2 regions of the Vagococcus sp. WN80Y genome follow, and region 1 is predicted to be linked to the other one. Evidence: riboswitches for the same ligand, from Rfam matches in the RefSeq annotation. Region 1 holds a riboswitch; the other holds the start of a gene.
What was found. A riboswitch is a leader RNA that binds a small molecule or an ion and turns the genes downstream of it on or off. The one in region 1 is predicted to bind thiamine pyrophosphate.

Region 1 (8,162 bases):
GAAATATCTCAGATGGTGACCTCCTTAGCATTTCTTTTTAAGAAAAAAATTGACAACTCTTCTACCACTACGACTATCGAAGAGGAGCTAGAGCTTATTGATGCTTATATCGCCATCCAATCCATACGATTCCAAAATAGATTTACCTTTATTCCTGTTATTTTAGTTGATGATTTAAGTCGAGAAATTCCTAAACTAATCATTCAACCTTTGATTGAAAATTCTTTCAAATATGCAGTAGAAAAAATGACAACGCCTTGTTTAATCCAACTTAAAGTGATTGAAAAAGAAGATGTGTTAAGTATAAGTGTCTCGGATAATGGCCCAGGTTTTTCAATGCCTATTTTAGATATTGAGGCTAATCACGGAATCGGATTAAAAAATATTGCGGCTCGCTTAAAAGTCAAATTCGGTCCCAAAAGTGACTTAACTATCAGCTCAAGCGCCTACAATTTGACTGAAGTTAAGTTAACCATTCCAATTACTGATAGGAGGAGTCAGACATATGAAAAACATTTTAGTCGTTGATGATGAACCGATTATTGCCAATGGGATTACAGCGATGATTAATAGTTTTAAACTTGATTTAGAGGTTGTGGCAACCAGCTACTCTGCGACAGAAGCCTTGGTAATCAGTCAACAGAAACACCTAGATATTATCATTACTGATATTAATATGCCTGTTCTAAATGGTATTGAATTAATTAGACAAATTAGACAAAAAAATCCTAAAACACAAATTATCGTGCTAACAGGGTTTGGAACGTTTGAATACGCTAAGGAATCTATGGAACTAGGCGTAAGATATTTCATTCAAAAGCCGTGTCAACCAGATGAATTAAGGCGATCTCTTATAGACAGCCTCGAGCTGGTTGCTGAAACACAACAGATGCAGCAACTTAAGCTACAACAACTGATTGAATCGACCATCCTAGATAAAACAACATTACCTACGCTAGAAGTGCCTGATTTCTACTTGGTAATGTTTGATTCAAAATACTATCATCTCTTATCTAAGTGGTTTAACCAATACCTCAGTCCAGCAACATATTTATCAGGCTCGATCAAAAAAGCTGCTTACTATGTGATTTTCTCTGAGGCTTTTACTGCACAAGAGCTAATTAATAACCTGCCAGAAGAGACACTACCACGATGCAGCATTTTTCATTCAGATTTTATCTGTCTGGCAGAAATTTATGATGATTTCCGAACTGGCCTAAAAGCCTTTGAAAAAGAGTTTTATATGTCCATTATCACCGTCTTAACTAGTTACCAGCTTAGCAAAGCTAGCCGTGCACAAAAAGACAATCACTTGTATTTAGACTTTCGTCAAGCTATTTTTTCCTCAATCAATGCAGGAGAACTCACTAAAGCAGCTCAAGAAATTCGCTCATTCTTCAAGACTTGTCAAAAACTACTCTATCCTGTCAAATTATTACAAATTGAATGCAATGATTTAATCACAAAATTAATTGCCACTTATAAGATTCACACAGATAAATTAGCCAGTGAACTATCCATAAAAGTTGTATTATCAAGCTCCGTTGAAGAGTTAGAATACTTAGTTACCTCAATTTTTACTCTTGTAAAGGAAGTCAACTGTTCAACTGATGGTAATATTATTGCAAGTCTCAATCGAATTATTGAAGAACATTTTAGTAACGAAGAGCTATCTCTTAGATGGATCTCAAAAAATCTCTTATTTCTAAACCCAGAATATCTTGGAAAAGCTTATTATAAACAAACCTCTAAAAAATTTAATCAGCAACTTGTAGAATTTCGAATGGAAAAAGCGAAGAACTTGTTAGGGGAAGAATATCGAGTATATGAAGTTGCTAAACTCGTTGGGTTTGGCAATAACCCCGAATACTTTAGCCAAGTATTTAAAAAGCATACCGGAACTACACCTCATCGTTTCACAAAAATAAACAGTTAGGAAAACAACGCCTTGGAAAAAAAACTCATTTTACTCCAAGCATTGTATTTATCATGAAACGAATAGAGGGCGGAACTAAACTCCGCCCTCATTTTTACTTATGGTTCAGTATTGACATAATGATTCTTTTTGACTCCCACTCCTGAGGCAATTACTCTAAATAATTCTTCTGAAATAGCAAAATGCCCAAATCGTAATTGAGATCGCTTTTCTTGCCATTCGGGAAAATCACTCAGAGCTTGCAATGGAAGCTCTTTTTCAAGCTGATAGTAAGAGACATTCTTGCGATATGGCGTAAAATCGGGTGCCATCTCCACTTGATAAGCTTCCCCCACTTGAACTTGACCAAGGGCGGTAAATTTTTGATAAGGTTCAGTACCATTTAAACTCAATTTTGGACTATAATAAACAAGCCAATCACCAGCCTGCATTCGTGTCAAAGGTGCTTTTTTTCCATGATTTAGCTGACAAAAACCACCTCTAACACCTATTTCCACATGATTTTTGGAAACTACTCCTACCCAATAATTAGCCAGAATCGTCACTTCCTCTCTTCGTGCTTCTTAATTAATTCTTTTAAATAATTAGTAAATGTCCCTTGTCGTTCGCCTAGAACACCAAAAATCTCTTGATCCACTCCCTCAACCAATGGTAACGCCTGATTCATAACCAAGATTCCTTTTTCAGTTAACGACAAAGCCTTAGCCCGCGTATCTGTTGAATGAGCCTGTCGCAAAATCAACTCTTTTTTTTCTAATATTCGTAAAACCTGTGAAACTGTCATAACATCCATTTCAGAGATTTTTGACACCATTACCTGAGTAATTTCCTGTTTAGTTTGTTGCAAATAACCTAGAGAAGTCAGAACGATAAATTGAGGATGAGTCAGGTCAACTTGTTGTAAAGTAATTTTAATCTGGTTATGCCATAAATTATAGACTTTAATAAACTGCAATCCAATAGCCTCATCAGAATTTTGTTTATTTCTTGATTTAAATTCCATTGGCTTCCACTACTTCCTTCAATAAAAACATTGTTTCAGGTACATCTTTAAAAATGCTAATCAACATTGGTAATACTTCTTTATTGTCAGTATCAATCTTTACTGAATGTTTAACCAAGACGCCTGTCTCAACTTCTTCAATCGTATGAGTAAAAGCAATTGAGCCTACTGGCGTCAATGTAATGTCTCTGAACACCTGATTTTTTATAACCAAATCCAGCTCAATTGCCATCTCTGGCATTCCTTCTAATACCATTGCCCCCTTTGTCCCTGCAATAAACTCACCTTCAAGAGAAATAGCTGTTAAGTCCTTTTCCCACAAAAACCATTTATCTAGATTTTCATAATACTCCCACACTTGACTACTTGTAGCATTCATTTTCAACTGAAAAGATAACTCCATTTTTAACACTCCTTTAATAATATATAAACTTATTATAAGTTAACTTATAATTAAAAGCAAGATATAAAAAGGACAACGGTTAGCTACAAACTAATCGCTGTCCTTTTCATTATCAGTCATTTAATTCCAAGTCAAGCCACTATCAACCACTATATTTTGTCCTGTAATCCCACTTGCACCCACTGATCCAAGGAAGGCTACTACCTTTGCTACTTCTTCTGGTGTAGTCACTTTCTTCATAGCAGAACTTTCAGCTATTAACTGAAATACTTCTTTAGTTGTCACTGCCGATGCATCTGTTGTTTGTAGCAAACCACCTGATACCATATTGACCGTAATTTGGTGACTGCCTAGCTCTTTTGCCATATTCCGCGTCATACCTAATAAGCCCGCTTTCGACGTCGTATATTCATGATAAGGAACTACTGGATTTTGAAACAAGTTAGTTCCTATCTGGATGATTCGACCAAAATGTTTCTCAATCATATCTGGCATGACACTCTGAACAGTGTTAAGCGTTCCCTTCATCGCACCAGCAAATTGATTTTCGTAGTCTTCCCAACTAATATCTGATAATGCCTTCTGGGTTAACGGATTAAATTGAAAATCAACTAAGGCATTGTTCACTAACACTGTGATTGTGCCAAAACGTTCTTTAACCTGTGCCACCATTTGGTTAACTTCAACTAAATCACGCACATCTGCTTGTATTGCCACCGCATGTTCCTGACCAATTTCTGCAACAACCTTTTCGGCCAGCTCACGATTTTTAACGTAGTTAACCACAATAAAATAGCCTTGCCTTCCAAATTCTAACGCGATTGCCCGTCCTAAGCCTCGACTTGATCCCGTCACTAATACAATTTCTCTCTTCATTTTTGCCCTCCAAGTAGTTGAATTGTTTGTGCCATTGATTGGCTATCAGTAATAGCTGAAATAACCGCCACTCCATCTACTCCTGTTTCTCTAACCTGTCCAACATTAGCCAACCCAATCCCACCAATTGCCACTTTAGGTAGTGACGGATTTAATTGTACTGCAGTTTCTAATAAAGAAAGGCCGACAACTGGTTGAGCATCCGCTTTCGATTGTGTTTTAAAAACTGGGCCAACTCCAACATAGTCAAGAGTTGGGAGCTTACAGGCCGCCTCAAATTGTGCTAAAGTATTGATCGACAGGCCGACATCAATTCCATAAGGCTTAACCTCTGCAAGTGTTTGACTAATTGGCTTGTCTGACTGTCCCACATGAACAGCATCTACCCCAAGATCAATTCCCAGAGCGACATCGTCATTAATAACAAACGGGATATCCCCCTGCTTACAGAGTCGTTGACACACTTTGGCTAATTTTTTGACCGCCATTGGGTCTTTCAAAGATCCTTGACCCTTTTCTCTCAATTGAAAACACGTAATGCCACTTTCAATTGCAGATTCTAACAAAGGGAGGAACTTTCCATCTGCCACATCCTGTGTTCCCGCAATAAAATAAACCTTTAAAGCACGCTGCCAGTTAATTGTTTGCTTCATTTTCCCTCTCCCTCCGACCATATGCCCAATGATTAGTTGGCCCTTGTCCATGACCAAGTTCCAAATCATCGCTTATCGCCGCATCTATAAACGCTTTACCAACTTCGACCGCTTCAAGAACTGATTTTCCTTTAGCTAGCTCCGCTGTAATACAGGCTGAATAGGTACAGCCAGTCCCATGAGTGTTTTTCGTCTCATATCTTGGGCCACTTAACCAGTGGCCACTCCCGTCTGCCAACAATAAATAGTCACGGGCCTCAGCAAGATTCAGTTGTGCATGTCCCCCTTTAATTAACACGTTTTTACTTCCCATCGTCTGGATATCACGAGCCACTTTTATCATATCTACTTCTGTTTCAATTGAATACTGAACTAATTCTTCCGCTTCAGGCAAATTGGGGGTAATTAACGTCGCCAATGGAACTAAAGACTCTTTCATCATTGTCATTGCTTGTTCTGCCATAAGTGACGCACCTCCTTTTGCAATCATCACCGGATCAACTACCAGAAGAACCTTTGGATAATCCAATAAAAACTCAGACACAGCTTTCATGTAAGTCTCATCAACTAGCATGCCAGTTTTGACTGCTCTCAAATCAAAATCGGAAAATACTGCATGAAGCTGTTCTTTAACAGCCTTTATGGGGGTAGGATAGACACCTGTCACACCTAAAGTATTTTGAACTGTTATTGCAACAATTACCGACGTCCCAAAGACCTGTCGTTCTTGAAATGTTTTAATATCCGCTTGAATTCCTGCACCACCACCACTATCAGAGCCAGCAATTGTACATGCTTGAGCTATTGTCATGATTCCATTTCCTCCCAGCTTGCTTTGATTAGAATTTGATCCTTTTCACTTAACAAATCCAATTGATTAATGAAATTCTCGTTAAAACTTCCAGGTAATTGTGTGTTATTGGCCGCTTTTTCCCCCGCAATCCCATAAACGATATGAGCTGCGACTGTTCCTTCAAAAGCATCCTGATGACTACCGATGAAGGCGCCACAAACCGCACTCAGCAAACAGCCCATCCCAGTAACACGAGTCATAAGCGAGTCGCCATTCGAGATACTGACTAACCGCTTACTATCACTGACCCAATCTGTTTCTCCACTAACAGCAACTACACACTCATTGACCAGTGCCACCTTTTCCGCCATTTTAGCTATTGAATAATCACCAGTACCACTATCAACACCACGAGCTTTCCATGGAACTTCAGCCAATTGCGCAATTTCACCAGCATTTCCACGAATTAACGTAATCGACAACTCTGCCAACAATTTTGTTACGACTTCACCACGGTATGGACTTGCACCAATTCCCACTGGATCCAATACAATTGGTATACCGTGTTCATTGGCCGCACGACCAGCTATCAGCATCGCTTCTAAAACAGGCGTCGTTATTGTACCAATATTTAAAACCAAACAACTAGCCTGCGGTGCAATAACAGCCACCTCTTCCTTAGCATAGGCCATTATCGGCGCAGCTCCTATTGCCAATAAGCCATTTGCAACATGATTAGCAACAACCTGGTTCGTCATATTATGAACCAAAGGGCTTTGCCTTCTCATTCTAGTCAATAAATCAAATTCGTTCATCAAATCTCTTCCTTTATGGATTATTTTGACTAGTCCCCCTTGAAAAATGTCCGCATAAAGAACCCAAAAAACCACTTTCTCGTATTCAGAAAGTGGGCATCTTAGGGTCTATTGTACCTAAATAACTAACTATATCGCTACTATTTATATAGCTAAAAAACAGTTAGTTAGCTGCCACATTTCCTCCGCTGGTATTAACCAGATCAGGTCTAAGGGTCAGGTAATTACCTATCTCAGCTCGCTGATAGTCGTAGATTACTTTCAGCCTCGCCCCCCTAGTGGTTGAACTATTCAATTACCTTCACAATAGCACGAAGTCAGATGGCATGCAAGCGATTTAACTAGATTAGCAGTCCCTTTTATCAAACAAAAAAAGACCCTAAACAGGTCTAAGAGGCTTCAAATTGCAATAACCATTAACTCATTATGAATGCAAGCCACTCTTAAACTACCTAACTTGCATCCTTATAAATGTTTTAATTGACCACCACAGCGGCAACTATATTTACGTATGTTAATTCGACGTTTGCGTAAAATCAAATTATGACATTTACAACATTCGTATTGGTGATAATTTTCTGGCTTCTGTTCTTCTAATGGTTTAACAAATCGACTTCCACCAGTTTTTTTCAATAAATTTTTAAAATCCGCATCCCGATGCTGAAAGCCCCGCCCTTCAAGATGAAGGTGATAATGACATAATTCATGCTTAATTACATTAATCAATTCTTCCATGCCATATCGTTCGTAAACTCTTGGATTAAAATCCAAATTATGGGTATTTAAATGATACCTTCCACCCGTTGTTCGCAACCGACTATTTAAAAAAGCACGATGCTTAAATGGTCGATCGAATTCATTGGTGGAGATTAACTCCACCAATTCTTGCAAACGGTCATCAGTTAATTCTTCGATATCATCTATCTCTTCAAGATAATCGAACTCCTCGTACAGTGCATGACTGAAAACCATCAATACCCTTCTATCCTTTCTCTTTGGCTGGTCCCAACATATTTAAAGCAATTCGCCCTTTGCGAAGGTCAACCTCGTCAACCCAAACTGTGACAACATCTCCAACTGCTACAACGTCTGTCGGATGTTTAACAAATTTATTACTTAACTTTGAAATGTGAACCATCCCATCTTGCTTCACTCCAATATCCACAAAAGCTCCAAAATCAACTACGTTGCGAACCGTCCCTTGAAGCTCCATTCCTGGTTTTAAATCCTCCATGCTTAACACATCTTGTCTCAGCAGTGGAGCCGGCATTTCATCACGCAAATCGCGTCCCGGTTGAATCAATCCAGCAATAATATCCGTCAACGTTTCTTTCCCAACCTCTAATTGAGCCGCAGCTTGATTCGTATTAAGATGTTCTAACGCTACCTTGGCATCAGCTGTTCCTAGTTCCTTCGCCCCAACCTTAGCCTCTGCTAAAACTGTTTTTGCTACTCCATAGCTCTCTGGGTGAATACCTGTATTATCCAAAATATTTTTACTTTCAGGAATTCGCAAGAAACCAATTGCCTGCTCATACGCTTTAGGTCCCAAACGAGGCACCTTTTTTAGTTGCGGTCGACTAGTGAATGCACCGTTCTCTTCGCGATAACTGACAATATTTTGAGCGGTTGTTTTATTTAAACCAGAAACATGCTGCAGTAAAGCTGGACTCGCAGTATTAA
Region 2 (8,162 bases), on a different contig from region 1:
ACTACATCGGGATTTGACCGATACAAGTTTAATTATTGTCTCTCAACGAGTTAGTTCTGTCCAACAGGCTGCCAAAATATTAGTTCTAAAAGATGGCCAACAAGTGGGACTGGGAACGCACGACCACTTAATGGCTCATTCAGAAGTTTACCAAGAAATTTTTGCCTCACAACAAGAAAAGGAGGACGAGTAAATGCGTAATAAATCAAGCAACTCAACTCCTTTCAAACGCTTTTTACCATACTTAGCCGTTTATAAATTGGAAATTACTGGTGCCTTATTATTAGGTATCAGTGGTGGGACCGCCACGGTTATTATGACTTACCTGACTGGTAAAGGGATCGACACCATGATTGGCGAGGGGCAGGTCAACTTTAGTGCCTTAATGCGAATTTTATATTTATTAGCGGGAATTTTATTGGTTGCCTCTCTTTCCCAATGGCTTGTGCAACTGCTCGGCAATTGTATGTCCTATAAGGCTGTTGCAGAGTTACGAAAAGACACGTTCTATCACTTAAATAATTTGCCAATTAATTACTATGATCAGACCGCTCACGGCACTATTATCAGCCGTTTTACCAATGATTTAGATTTTGTTTCTGAGGCTTGCGTCGCGATTTTCAATACACTTTTTTCTGGCATGACGATCGTGGTCATCTCCTTATTATCCATGCTGATTCTCAGTCCGATTTTAACTATCGTCGTCTTGATTGCCACGCCATTGATATTTTTGGTCACATGGGTGGTGGCACACACTAGTCAAAAACGCTTCTCTGCCCAGCAAAAAATCGTCGGTGAGATCTCCGGCTTTGTCAATGAAGTTATTGGAAACCAAAAAATCGTTAAAGCCTTCCAACATGAAGAGGTCTCGCAAAAAACCTTCGATGCAATGAATAATAAACTATTAGTTGAAGGTCAAAAAGCTCAATTCGCTTCTTCTCTGACTAACCCACTCTCTCGATTTATCGACCACCTTGCTTACGTTTTTATCGGGCTAGTTGGCGGCTTGCTCGCGCTTAAAGGAACAGGCAATCTCAGTGTTGGAATGATCTCTAGCTTTACGATTTATTCAAGTCAATTTTCGAAACCTTTTATCGAATTATCAGGCATTACCACTCAAATTCAAACAGCTTTAGCAGGACTTGAACGAACGTTTGCGATTATTGATGAGCCGTCTGAAACACCAGACTCGCCGAACGCGTTAGGTTTAACCCAAGCTAAAGGGGCTATCAGCTTTAGGAATGTTTCCTTTTCTTACGTTCCTGACAAACCCTTGATTCAAGGGCTGAATTTGGAGGTACAGCCTGGTGAGACTGTTGCTATTGTCGGTAAAACTGGTGCTGGAAAGTCTACTTTAGTTAATTTATTGATGCGCTTCTATGATATTAATGAGGGCAGCATCGAAATTGACGGACAGTCAATTACAGCCTACACTCGCGATTCTTTGCGACAAGCTTTTGGCATGGTTCTACAGGATACATGGCTCTTCGATGGGTCGATTCGAGATAATCTCACCTTTGGACGACCAGAGGCTCGAGAGGAAGACATCATCGCAGCGACTCAGGCTGCCAATATTCATTCCTTTATCAAGAAATTGCCACAGGACTATGATACCGTTATTGGCAGTGCTGGCATCAAAATTTCCGATGGGCAGCGACAGCTTCTAACAATTGCTCGAACGATGATTTCTGAACCGCCTATGTTGATTCTTGACGAGGCCACTAGCTCTGTTGACACATTGACCGAGCAAACGATTCAAGCAGCTTTCCTAAAAATGATGACGGGTAAAACAAGCTTTGTCATTGCCCATCGCTTGTCCACAATCCGCGAGGCTGATACTATCCTCGTAATGGACAATGGTCAGATTGTCGAAATTGGTCGTCATGAAGACTTACTTAAAAAGCCAAACGGGTTTTATAGACAGCTCCATGAATCACAGTTTTCAGAAGAATAACCAAAAAGCCCTTTTCCGAAAATGGAAAAGGGCTTTTTACGGTATTATTTTACTTGATTTACTGGTGAAATTTTCTCACCGGCCATATACAGTTGCGGCATTTTAATGGCGATTGCAACAGCAATAATCGCGGTGACTGCTGCTGTTGCCAAGCCACTCGCCCCATTCATTACCAATGAGAAAAGCAAAGGACTCATGCCACCAAAGGCATAGGCTCCCCAAAATACAACGCCTGCGACAAAGTGCCAAAAATAACGAGCCACACTTCCAACTAAGGTGGCAGCAACAATAGAACCAAGTAACTGACTACGATTGCCAGTTTTAACTGCTTGAACGATTTTATCATGATACACGCCAGCAAATCCGGCAAAAGTAAAGGCCAGTAAATACTCAATCAAGACTTGAATGACACTTAAAAAATAGACTTGTCCTGTTAAAAAATGCAATAACCCCCAAATCAATCCAGCATATAGTCCAGGCATTGTGCCCCGACGCATCGCGTAGATCGTTAAGGGAATCATCCCTAATGAAACTGAAAAACTGCTACCTATTCCGATTGGAATCAATGAAAGTACGATAGCTAAAGCAGCAACTACTGCTCCTTCAATCCAAACTAATAAGCGTTTTGACGTCATAAAAAAACTCCTCCTTAAATTTGTATAGAACAAAGGCCATACAACAAAGGAGGAGTAGAATAATATATTCTGCTCCATCACAATCCCTACGTAAGTATCAACTCAATCAGGTTCGAAGGGTCCAAGCTTGCGCTTAATCTCAGCCTTTTCAGGCACCCCTTTGTGATGGTAAGTTCTATTTAGTTGTGTAATATCCCTATCACTCCCACATAATAACAGTGTTTTCATGATATGTCAAACGCTTGGAATTGCTTGTGGCAGTCGCTTTTTTTGAATGACTCTCGTTTTCCCCTACCTCTAAGCTTATTGCCAAAATCCCTGATGAACTTCCGCTATCGCTTCCTCAAGTTCTGGAAATGGCCCAATTACTGTGACCTCTTTTTGACCTCTAGCTAAAACATCTCGGCAAGGCAAATCGAAGGTTGGATTTTGTTCATCACTACCAGTTAAAGCTAATAGACGCTTTTCAGTCATACCATAGACAATCGTCCCTACATTTGACCAATAAATCGCTCCTGTACACATCGCACAAGGCTCAGCAGTTGTATAGAGAACACACTCTGCCAGAAAAGCTTTGCTATATCGTCTCGACGCTTCCTGAACTAACGTCGTTTCAGCATGACCCGTACAAACGTGCTCAGTCACCTCAATATTCTCTTGTTCTAAAATAATTTCTCCCTGATTATTAACTAATAAAGCTCCAAAAGGCGTATTACCATGCTTTCTAGCCTCTTTCGATAAGTCAATACAACGAGTTAAATACGGAATATGTTGAGTCATTTTACTTCCTCTTTTCATTTTCTCTGATTTGTTCGATACTTATCCATTATACAGTAACTCATCCCCTCAAAAAAGGCTTCAGCTAAATAGCCATATTACTATGCGAATATGGTAGACTGATGATAACCGTCTAACAAGGAGGAACAGCATGTCAATCGTATATGAAGTTAACAGCTTTATCTATCAAGGAGCAGGTGGCAATCCTGCCGGAGTCAAACTAGTAACAGAGACCGATAACCTGTCAGACCTAGAAATGCAAACTATTGCAGCCCGCTTAGGTTATGCAGAAACTATCTTTGTAGCGCCTATAAATCAAACCGAGTTTAACTGTCGCTATTTTACCCCCTTAGCTGAAGTTCCTTTGTGTGGTCATGCAACAATCGCGGCTTTTCATTTACTAAATCATCTGCAATTACTTGTAGAAAAATATCAAACCATCCATACTAAAGCGGGTTCTTTTGCGATATCTTTATCAGAGGATGGGACCATTTTTATGGAACAGCAATTGCCTGTTTTCTACGACTTACAACCAAACAACCAAGAGATTGCCAACTCTCTTGGTTTATCTGTGACAGATTTGTTAACGGAGCTCCCATTAACAATTGTTTCGACTGGCTTAAAAGACCTAATGATTCCTGTTAAGAACTCAACTATACTGCAAAATTTACAACCTGACTTCAAAAAAATCTCAGCTATTTCAAAGGAGCTAACTATTATTGGCTACCATGTCTTTACGCTACCAGAGGACAACCAGTTGCCAACCCTATGCCGCAATTTTGCTCCATCAGTTGGTATCGATGAAGAATACGCGACTGGAACTTCTAATGCAGCGCTCGCCTGCTACTTATTCAAGCATGTCAACCACACTAAACTTAGATATGACTTTAGACAAGGACGACAAACAGCTGATCAAACAGGAAAAATTTTAGCCGAACTGACGGTCATCGACCAAACCTTAAAACAAGTTTTCATTGGCGGACAAGCCGTCATCAAACAAGAAATTCAGCTACCATAAAAAGGCTATCAGACGGGTATTTCACCTCATCTGATAGCTTTTTTAAGTAATTATTTAAATAAATTGCTTCAACAAGAACGTGACTATCATTAACGCAACTAGTGTCATAACTACTGATGCCATCATCAGTAGCACTTTTTCACCTTTTCAATGCTCTTTATCTATTACGTGCTCTTGCGGTTCTTTATTTTCCATAAAGGCCGTAATTTCCGCATAGGTTTGAATGTTATGAGCCTTTTTAACCCTTTCTAGTTTAAAGGCACAGTAGAATAACCAAGCAACTGCTAATGCCATTAACAAGAAGCCATAGAAGCCAACTACTACAACTAACGAAGTTGCTAGCACCAGTGAAACCCATCCTCCAAACATTCCTAGACTGTACTTATTCATTTTACCTATTTCTAATTCATTTTTCATCATCTTCAAGTCTCCTTTAACTAATTCATCTAAAGAAATATCAAAGAGCTCACTCAGCATTAATAAACTACGAAGATCCGGATAACTTCGTCCTGTTTCCCAATTAAAGATAGTTTGACGAGAAACAAATACTTTTTCTGCCAATTCCTCTTGAGACCAGCCATACTTTTTATGATACTGTTTTAATTGATGCGTGATAGTCATTGATAACTTCCTTTCGATATCTTAACCATAGACTTTTTTATGATTCAGCACTAGCAAATCTCTTTATATTTTGCTAAAAAAAGATGATAAAAATAATAGTCATTCTTACAATACCCTAATTCCGCTCACTTTTCCAATTAAAATTAGGATACATGATTATCATCATTTTAGCAGATATCACACTTCACCTTAATTTCCCACCCAACCATTTCTCATCTGGTTGGTAACCTACCTTCTAGACTAAAACGGCTTTTTATCACACTTCATCAATTGCATATCGATATGCAAAATTTGACAGAAATTTTCAAAACATAACACTTAACATTTTTTTGATTTTTTTTATTATATTTTTGTAAAAAAAAAGTAGATTTTAATTTTGTCGACAAAAGAAAAATCTCACCATTTATTATTTGTGGAGGGATAACGATGAAAAAAAATACTTTAATAAGTGGCTTAGTTTTAGTGAGTGTGATGAGCGTTGCCGGGACCTTATCATATATCCAAGATAAAAAAGTAGCGGCCACAGAAACACCAAAAGAAACCATTATTAGCGAAGAAAAAGACATAGAGCCCCTGTTATCAGTGGACAAAAGGATTGGATTATCACTCAAGGCGATCCAATCAATGTTTTAGATGGGGTGACTGCAACTGACAATCGAGACAAGACGATTAAATTAAGTGCTAGCGACTTTCCTAAAGAAACTGTGGGAACCTATCGTGTCACTATTACTGCTGAAGACGGCTCTCATAATAAATCAACTAAAGAAATTAATGTACAGGTCAAGGCCGCTGACACAAGTGATAATCAACCAACTACGACTGACGCAACCGTTCCAGCTCCAGAGCCTGCAACAGAAGCCCCTGCTGAGACAGCCAGTGAGGAAATCTCTGTGCCAGAACCTACTAACCTATCTAGCCAACCCACATGGGCTCCGTTCACAATGTATGTTGGGGGAATGACGATTCCATATGTTAACGCGGGACAAGCAACTGGCCAAAGTGTCATTGACACTAATCCAGACGTCATCGCTACTTGGGGTGGCTCAGCTGTACAATCTGGAACTGATGGTGCAAATCCCCACTTTATTGGGCATAATCCAGGGATTTTTAATGTGCTGTTCTCCCTTGGTATTGGCGATCAACTCATTGTTACTGATGGTTCTGGCACACCAACCTACTATGTAGTCAACCAACTTCTCCAAGTTGACGATTATGCCGCTGACATATCTAACGGACAAGATTACTCTGAACAGATTATTGGCTCTGGTGGCGGTGAGCGGATTACTTTACAGACATGTGTGAACGATGCTGTTAATTTAATTGTAATGGTAAATAGAATTTAATTACGTTTTCAATAACAATATGTCTTTTTACTTTTCTTGATTTTTAAAAATTCACAAACATTTTAATAATACACCTATTAAAAACAGTATTCTCACTCTATTTTATAAAATAAGTGAAATGAAATAGAATGATAGCAACTTTCTTCATAATGATAAGCAAAAATTGAAAAATAGACTATAAAGTACGCCATATCAACAACTACAAATTAAAATAACGCTTGCTTTTCAATGGAAATAGGCAAAATTATCCACATTCGCCCTTTCTGGTCGTATGATAAGTGTAGCAAAAGAAAGCAGATTTTAATTTTATCGATAAAGGCAAAATCTCACCATTTACCATTACATGGAGGGATTAAAATGAAAAAAAAGTTAATAATTAGTTTGATGGCTTTAGTGACAATTATAGGTGTTACCGGAACCCTATTTTACGCCCGAAGCTCGCATCTTGCTGCACAAGAAAGAATTGAAAAGAAACGTAAAGAAGCAGTCTTAATTAAAGCAACTGCAAAAAATAAAGAAACCGAACCGCCTAAAATGATTGGCCAGAAAGATTGGGCGGTTACTCAAGGAACCAAAGTTGATGTTTTAACAGGGGTGACTGCTAAAGATTATGCAGGTAAAAGCGTAACAGTAACCGCTAGTGACTTTACGACAGACAAAGTCGGCGATCAAGCAGTCACATTAACGGCCGAAGATGATGTACATCACGTCACAACTAACACCATCACCATCCACGTTAGTGCCCCAGTTCAAGCCACTGAGCCAGAGGTCACTGACACCAGTAGCTCCGTTGAGGCTCAACCTGTGGAAGAAGCACCTGTTTACGAAGAAATTGCTGAATCAGTGGTAGTTGCAGAAGCACCGGCTGAAAGCCAACCCGCTCCAGCAAGCGAACCAGCTTGGGCACCAAACACGATGTATCTTGGTGGCATCAGTATTTCTTATGAGAATGCAGGACAAGGAAGTGGTCAAGCTGTTATTGATAGCAACCCAAATGTCATTGCAACTTGGGGAGGGGCTGCTGTTCAATCAGGAAGTGACGGAGCCAATACTCACTTTATCGGACATAATCCAGGTGTTTTTGGGACATTATTTTCACTCTCTAATGGTAGCCAAATCACTGTAACTGACGGCGCTGGTACCCCAACTTACTATACAGTCAACCAACTTATTCAAGTAGATGACTACGCGACTGGCATCTCAGATGGTCAAAGTTATTCTGATGCTATCGTCGGCTCTGGTGGTGGCGAACGAATCACTCTTCAAACATGTATTAACGATGATATTAATCTGATTGTTATGGCTAACGCAGCGTAATAATAGCCTGACACAATAGCTGATAATGTAAGGGAGTCAGCTATTGTGTTGCTTTGTATTGTCCGTCTCTTTCTCAACCAACCTCGTTACCAACTAGTTGTTCTACTACAACACTCCTAACTTTTCTTCATTATATTCCTATCTAATATAGCCAAATAGTCGCGTCACTTCTTTATAAAAAAACGGTTAAAAAATGATAATTAGAAACTTCCTCATTAACTCCTAATGATTTGACAATATCCTCGCTACAAAGGTGAGTTTTTATGATATACTCATACTTGTCTTTGAATTTTTATGCATAGAACTATGCTGAATTCATAGTAATCAAAAGGAGGAGTAATTCAATGACTAAAAAGTCTAATAACGCGCCAAAGCGCGATTTAACCAAAATCAAGACACCTCATACTTATGCGATTATTTTCGGAGTGGTTATCGCTTGTTGGTTATTAACATTTTTAATTCCTGCAGGAAAATTTAGTGTAAATGAAGTGGAAATT

Region 2: it holds a riboswitch for thiamine pyrophosphate, as region 1 does, so the genes downstream of both, thiT (energy-coupled thiamine transporter ThiT) here and thiM (hydroxyethylthiazole kinase) in region 1, are expected to answer to the same signal.

The regions. Positions count from the first base shown of each region.
Region 1 covers NZ_JCAQHY010000007.1:18,778-26,939, forward strand. The annotation lists gene AC5KOD_RS01615 (sensor histidine kinase) at 1-528, shown strand, start outside; gene AC5KOD_RS01620 (response regulator transcription factor) at 506-1,936, shown strand; gene AC5KOD_RS01625 (EVE domain-containing protein) at 2,035-2,472, opposite strand; gene AC5KOD_RS01630 (MarR family winged helix-turn-helix transcriptional regulator) at 2,478-2,939, opposite strand; gene AC5KOD_RS01635 (SRPBCC family protein) at 2,929-3,342, opposite strand; gene AC5KOD_RS01640 (3-oxoacyl-ACP reductase) at 3,463-4,218, opposite strand; gene thiE (thiamine phosphate synthase) at 4,215-4,871, opposite strand; gene thiD (bifunctional hydroxymethylpyrimidine kinase/phosphomethylpyrimidine kinase) at 4,855-5,682, opposite strand; gene thiM (hydroxyethylthiazole kinase) at 5,679-6,479, opposite strand; TPP riboswitch at 6,642-6,766, opposite strand; gene AC5KOD_RS01660 (SprT family protein) at 6,945-7,451, opposite strand; gene AC5KOD_RS01665 (Tex family protein) at 7,462-8,162, opposite strand, start outside.
Region 2 covers NZ_JCAQHY010000170.1:30,215-38,376, forward strand. The annotation lists gene AC5KOD_RS17860 (ABC transporter ATP-binding protein) at 1-193, shown strand, start outside; gene AC5KOD_RS17865 (ABC transporter ATP-binding protein) at 194-1,954, shown strand; gene thiT (energy-coupled thiamine transporter ThiT) at 1,999-2,589, opposite strand; TPP riboswitch at 2,656-2,759, opposite strand; gene AC5KOD_RS17875 (nucleoside deaminase) at 2,893-3,369, opposite strand; gene AC5KOD_RS17880 (PhzF family phenazine biosynthesis protein) at 3,518-4,384, shown strand; gene AC5KOD_RS17885 (helix-turn-helix transcriptional regulator) at 4,532-5,005, opposite strand; gene AC5KOD_RS17890 (hypothetical protein) at 5,432-5,638, shown strand; gene AC5KOD_RS17895 (sortase domain-containing protein) at 5,644-6,348, shown strand; gene AC5KOD_RS17900 (sortase domain-containing protein) at 6,706-7,665, shown strand; gene yfcC (putative basic amino acid antiporter YfcC) at 8,010-8,162, shown strand, end outside.